2 regions of the Peribacillus sp. NPDC076916 genome follow, and region 2 is predicted to be linked to the other one. Evidence: riboswitches for the same ligand, from Rfam matches in the RefSeq annotation. Region 2 holds a riboswitch; the other holds the start of a gene.
What was found. Region 2 has a riboswitch for S-adenosylmethionine ahead of ACQKFG_RS01905 (Fur-regulated basic protein FbpA). Riboswitches for the same ligand answer to the same signal wherever they lie in the genome.
Positions count from the first base shown of each region.

Region 1: another riboswitch for S-adenosylmethionine. It lies ahead of ACQKFG_RS09185 (YezD family protein); the one in region 2 lies ahead of ACQKFG_RS01905 (Fur-regulated basic protein FbpA).

Region 1 is NZ_JBNNIU010000002.1:881,854-885,271, reverse strand. Features, by position in the region: gene sat (sulfate adenylyltransferase) at 1-697, opposite strand, end outside; gene ACQKFG_RS09190 (phosphoadenylyl-sulfate reductase) at 727-1,431, opposite strand; gene ACQKFG_RS09185 (YezD family protein) at 1,612-1,755, opposite strand; SAM riboswitch class I at 1,926-2,034, opposite strand; gene ssuE (NADPH-dependent FMN reductase) at 2,313-2,846, opposite strand; gene ACQKFG_RS09175 (TetR/AcrR family transcriptional regulator) at 3,058-3,418, opposite strand, start outside.
Region 2 is NZ_JBNNIU010000001.1:376,599-380,016, reverse strand. Features, by position in the region: gene thiW (energy coupling factor transporter S component ThiW) at 1-10, opposite strand, end outside; gene tenA (thiaminase II) at 14-703, opposite strand; TPP riboswitch at 794-899, opposite strand; SAM riboswitch class I at 1,057-1,161, shown strand; gene ACQKFG_RS01905 (Fur-regulated basic protein FbpA) at 1,338-1,526, shown strand; gene ACQKFG_RS01900 (aspartyl-phosphate phosphatase Spo0E family protein) at 1,780-1,974, shown strand; gene ACQKFG_RS01895 (GNAT family N-acetyltransferase) at 2,043-2,549, opposite strand; gene ACQKFG_RS01890 (GDSL-type esterase/lipase family protein) at 2,767-3,418, shown strand, end outside.

The sequences.
Region 1 (3,418 bases), on a different contig from region 2:
AACTTTCCATTCTTACATCTGCCGGAATGTCATCGGATTTAGTGGCACCTACGAGAGGATTTAAGAATAAGCCGTCGACAATCTCCAATGCTGTCTTTTGAATATATTCATGTGCACGGTGAACAGGGTTCCTCGTTTGGAAACCGACAACCGTTTTCCACCCTTTTTCAGCAAAAGCTTTCCTTGTCTCGACAGGGTCCAGATAATTAGCTTGGAATAACGGACGCTCTATTCTCTTAATCAACTTTATTTCCCCGCCGACATATACATCCCCGCGGTTAAATAAATTTTTTACTCCGGGATGCTTCTCATCATCCGTTTGATATACTAATGTCGCTTCCGATTGCTTATCTGGAGTGTAAATATCGGAAACGGTGAGAACCCCATATGTTTCACCCTCATGAGTCAGCGTTACTTCTTCACCTATAGTAAGGGTTTCTGCAATTTCTTCGGTCAAAGGCAGCGTAATCGGGATGCTCCATACATGTCCGCTGCTAAGCCTCATATCCCTGACCACTGTCTCATAGTCACTTTTTGTAAAGAATCCCTTAATCGGACTGTAGGCACCAGTGCCTATCAATTCAAGATCACTTAAAGCGATTTCATCGATTTCGATTGACTTTGTTATTTTACTAAAATCATATTTTGGTTCCCAAAGATCGATTAATGTTCCTCCGTGCGGTAGACTGATTGTCATGCTAATTTCCCCCTATGGTTTCTATTTATTTAAGATAAATGCAATCCGCATTCCGTTTTTTGTGCTCCTTGCCAACGGCCTGAGCGTAAATCATCTGCATTGAATGCAGGTGCTGTACACGTTTTACATCCAATGCTAGGATATCCATTATCATGCAGGATATTATATGGAAGTCCGTTTTTGTGGGCGTAGCGCCAAACATCTTTCCATGTCCAATGTATGAGTGGACATATTTTAACCGACTTGAACTTATTATCCTTATTGATATACTCGGTTTTAGCCCTTGTTTCGGATTGCTCCCTTCGCAGTCCCGAAAGCCAGGCTGTTGCCGTTGAAAGCACATCGGTAAGCGGAATGATCTTACGGATGTTACAGCACTTATTGGAATCACTAAGCCATAATTCATCCCCATATTCCGCTGCTTGTTCTTCAAGCGTCAAGGCAGGTTTCTTCATTTCAATTGAAAGTTTTGGATAGCGCTTCTTCACCTGCTCGATCAATTGGTAAGTCTCTTCAAAATGAACATCTGTATCAAGGAAAACAATTTTTGCCGAAGGGTTGACCTTCGCCAATAAATCAGTAAGCACGATGCCTTCAATACCAAAACTGCAAGCATAAATCAGTTTGTTTCCATAATGGTCATTCGCCCATTGCAGAACTTCCAAAGCTCCTTTTGTGTCACTGTCTTCAGGAAATACAGGGAATTCCCCTGAATTGAAATTTTCATAGTTTATTAATCCAGCCAACTTTTGTAGCCCCCTCTAAAAACTTGCTGTATCAGGTTAGAGTAACTGTTGATCAATACCCGTTAATCTTCCCCAGTTTATTTGATTCTAGGAAAAAGAGACGAATCTAACCAATACTCTCTATATATCAGTTAAACCCGCCTCTAGTTTTTCTAGTCAGCAGATACCTTATTTAATTCTTAATTTTTCATTTCTTTCCATTTGAATGATTTTACCATCCTGGACTATAAGTGTAATGGATCCATATTTCATTGAATTAAGCATTTCTTGAAGTCGTTCAAATATTTCTTCAAGCTGATTCTCTTTATCCAAACCAGTTCCTCCTTTAAGAAAATCCGCGAATATTTTATTTTCGACGCTGATTAAATGAATTTCTTAGTTTTATATAATTCCATACAACCTTACATTGTTATGGTTTACCTGAAATTTTTCCAAAAACAAAAATCTTTCCATGATGGAAAGATCCCAAGGTAAATATCATTACCTTATCTTCCAAAATGATCAACATTTTGTTGGAGGTAGCACCTTGCATCCATCATGCAGGTTGCTGGACTTCAAAGGGCCAATTCCCTCCGTCGCTCTGGATAAGTTTTATTATTTTAAATATTAACATATATTTAATCCTTGTCAATGGAGTTTTCTTATAAAATAACTTGGTTTAATATTATGGATGAACTGTTATTTTTATACACACTATTCAATTTATGATTTTATGTTCATTTAAATACGAAAATAGACTCATTTTTTTAGATAAAGTCTCCAAAAAAATGAGTCTATTTTCATTAATAAACCTATTATGGACGGCTGTAATTACGTTAAGAAATACGTTTTAATGCCAGTCCTTTTGTTAAAGGGATTACTTGAATTCATTAATTTCTTAACTGTATCGCTTCTACAAATTCTTGAACTTGACTCTGGACACGATCAATTAAATGTGAATCATTAATCGGATTTTCAGAATTCTGTTTATCTATTTCCTTATCAACAAAATAAATGCCCTGAAGCGGCTCGCCTTTTAATATTGAGATTAATGGTTTAAGCGCATAGTCAATCGCCAATAGATGCCTGTTACTTCCACCAATCATGATTGGCAGAACTGGCTTACCCTTAAAAGCGCCTTCTGGCAGCAAATCAATCAAGGCTTTTAATACACCTGTATAAGAAGCCTTATAAACCGGTGAACCAATGATTATTCCTCTGGCTGCTTGAATTCTCTCTGAAAGTTTTAAGATATCTTCGCTATTATATTTCCCTTGGAATAAATCATCTGCTGAGAAATCCGTTATTGAGAAATAAGCTGTGGTAAATCCTTCTTTTTCGACTAATGATTGAATATGTTTTAGTGAAATGTCCGTTCTTGATGGAATAGCCGGACTTCCTGATAAAATTACGATATCGCTCATTTAATACCCCTCCATTGTTACATGATTTCCAGATAAAATCTTCTTAAAGCATTTCGTGCAGTATGCATTTATCGTAATAGTCTGAAAAATATAAGTCAAATCTTACACTCTGGTTTAATGGATTCACAAATTTGACTGCGTCGTTTCTGAATGCATATAAAACGGTCATATTTGCGGCTTGATGCACATGCCTTTAAATATGACCGTTTCATTATGTATGATTTTGTTTACCATGAATACCATATACCAAAAGTTGTGCAATGTTCTTAATTCGTTCAGAAGTAAAATACGGCTCCTTTTTTTGTTGATGGATCTCATAATGTGTAGATAATGCCAATGTAAAAGAAATGATCCCTACATTAAATAGGATAATGTCAGAGATATATTGTATCTCTCCGCTATCTATTCTCTTTTGTATTTCAATATGCTTGGCATTTGGCTTGAAAATCTGATCTATATATTGCTTTGAAATATCTTGATCGAATTGTGTTTCCCTAAATAATATTGAAAACTGTTCTTTATTCTCAAGTATTTTTTTTATCATGGTGCAAACATGATTCTCCACTAGTTCA
Region 2 (3,418 bases):
CAGGATTCATCATCTACAGCGGCCAAACTTGCTCATTATGAACCATATCCCAGAATAAATATTCATATCGGGATGTAACCAAAAAGTGCTTTTCTAATCTAAGAAGTTCCTTTTCTGGCATGCCTTCCGTCAATTCTTCCAACAAAGCGATCAGCCATTTGTGTGCTTCCCCGAATTCAGGAGATGAATAGGACCTTATCCAATCTGCGTAGCGATTGTTTTCCAATGATGCTCCATTTTGTTCTTTTAGTAGCAAACCGATTTCATAATAATCCCAAGCGCAGGGCAGGAGACAGGCGATCAAGTCTGCCAAAGTCCCATGCTGAGCTGCATTTAGCATGTAGCCTGTATAGGCTAGAGTCGTTGGAGTAGGTTCTGTATCTTCCAATTCCTTGGAAGTGATCCCGAATTCGGAAGCATAATGCCGATGAATATCCATTTCCACTTGAAGGGTTTCATTTAAAATACTCGCAAACTTTGCCATGGTTTCGATGTTATGAGCTTTGATTACACCTAAAGCAAAGAGCTTGGAATAATCCATGAGATAGATATAGTCCTGCTTCAGGTAATAGGCAAATTTCTTTTCAGGAAGCGTACCATTTCCAATTGCCTGGACGAAGGGATGTGAATGGTTCCTTTTCCAAATCTCTTTTGACCGTGCATGTAGTCTATCACTGAATGTTTCTAATTTAACATTCTCCATTGTTCATCCTCCTTTAGAATGGATCCCTTTGTTAATGAAAAAACCCCGTTCCTGAATACGGAACGGGGTAGATGGATATAGTCTGAAAATGGACGATATCATCCACTTCCCTCCGCCGGTATGAGCCGGTTCAGGTTCAAAGGGTCCGGAACTAATTCCATCTCAGTCTTAAAAAAAGACTCCCCTAGTGGTGTGAATTGTATGTAATTACTGACATCATATCAGAAAGACAAGAAAATGCAACCCGCATTTAAAGAGGGACCATTTTATGTCCAGGAAAAAAGGGAGAACCAGGTAATTGACTTTTGATGGTTATTAGGATAAAATCATGTCTACATCATTTATATATCGATTTCTTATCCAGAGAGGTGGAGGGACTTGGCCCAAAGAAACCTCGGCAGCGGACCCGTTTTGGGAACTGTGCTAAATCCAACAAGCATATGCTTGGAAGATAAGAAGAGCCGTACGGACACTGTCAGCCTCTTCTTGAATTAGAAGGGGCTTTTATTTTTGGGAAATAACGTTTAGTGACATAATAGAAAAGGTATATATAATTTGGTGAAAATAAAACAAGTTGATAAAGATTAGCTAACTAGAAGCAGGCTCTAGGATGACTAGGAAAGGAGCCATTTACATGGCAGAATTATTTAAGAGGATCGAACAGAGGAAGGCAAAGCTTATTGAAGAGTTATTGGCCAATGGAGTATACAAAACCTCTGATGAAAGGCACCTTTATGATGCCCCATTAAAAGTACTTGAAGATGAATATAAGATTGTTATAAATAAACCAAATACCGAGTCACCTTCTGAATGGATGACATAGTAAACGATGGACTATAGTTTGGGTTCTTGGATAAGAGATATGATGTAAGCATTCACAGTCTACACTAGTGGATGCTTTTTTGCGTTTAATAGAAAATGACACAAAATATACATAATTACAGAAAAAATAGTCATTTTGTCACATTTAACCTTTAAAATAACACATTTAATTTCTGAAAAATAGTTGATTTTAACTAGTAGATTCATTATGATGAAAGTGTAAAAAAATTGAATAAATGGGAGGTGGCTATATAATGCCTTGCCGTAAGGTAACTATAGAAAAAATAGAAGAGAAAAGAAAAGAAATGATCAACTTGGCAGCAATTTACGGCTTATCAAGTCTGCTAACTGTTCAAGCAAGTCAAGAATTGGATACGCTATTAAATGCGTTAACAAGTAAAAGAGAGTGTGAACATTTTTACCTCCAGAAAGCATATAGGTATTTTTAAATTAGCCAATTCGCACTCGATTAATATGAAAAAGCTACTGCTCAAGGCAATAGCTCTAAAGAATGATATTACATATCGACACGTTTACCAAGAATGAGCAAATCCCGCTCGATTCCATCCAACTCGGCAACTTGAGGTAAATGTGCCCATTCTTCAAACCCGAATTTGGAAAAAAGCTTAAGGCTTGGTGTATTGTGGGCGAAAATGAAACCCAATAGAGTCTTAACACCTAATTTTGGACTCCATTCAATTGCCTTTTGAATCGAAATTTGTCCGATTCCTTTTCCCCGGAAATAATCATCTATATAAATGCTGATTTCGGCAGTGGAATTATATGCCGGTCGGCCATAGAAGGATTGAAAGCTCATCCATCCAGCAGTTTTCCCTTTTATAGTAATGATAAATAGCGGTCTACTTTCTGAATGATGTTCCTCAAACCATTTAACCCTCGATTGGACGGATACAGGCTCCGTATCTGCCGTGACCATTCTTGAAGCAATTGTTGAATTATATATTTCAACAATTCTGGGTAGATCGGATAGTCCTGCCTCTCTAAACTCTATGAGCTCTTCCATGATTTAAACTCCTAACTATCATTTATTAAATCTCCAGAATGAAGGGTAATCCCGTATTTTGTTTTAGGGACGGTGAATGACACCCAAACCATTGAAAGTTTTATATTATCATACACTCTTGAATCTTTATCTGACAATTTTTTTATGTTAAGACTGTAGATTTTTTGGGTATGTAAAAGATTAAATACTTCTAGTAAAGAGACAAGAGGGGAACCAAATGAAAAAATTGGCAGGTTTATTGATTATAGTACTCGTTATATGTTTTGCTGCGTATGAATTTCAGGCCTCGGAGTCGGAAGATGTGCAAAGGGTGATGGCTTTTGGAGATTCATTAACCTATGGAAAAGGGGATAAGGATGGGGAAGGATATATAGAAGGCCTTGAGGATGAATTGAATAATCCACAATCGGAACAAAAAGTGAGTTTTTGGAATTACGGTATAAAAGGCCAGGAAACGGATGGGGTGATGAAACAGCTTGATGATTACCGCATTAAAACGAAACTTGATGAAGCAGATACTTTCATCGTTTTTATTGGAACGAATGACTTGATCAATAGTAACGGAGGGGACTTGGAGAAAATAAGTGACCGAAAAATCATTGAGGGGAAACAGGAGTATATCAACCATCTCAAAAAGATTACATCAACCTTGATAGAGGCAAACGATAAGGCGGATATTCTGGTAGTAGGACTATATAACCCAATAAAAGACAATCAAAAACTTGAAAAGGACATTCGTGATTATAACCTGTCAATAAAGGGAATAGCGGATAAAGATAAAAGGATGTTATTCATTCCTACAAATGATCTTTTTGAAGATAAAAAGAAAACAGAGTATTTCAGTGATAAGTTACATCCGAATGAAAAAG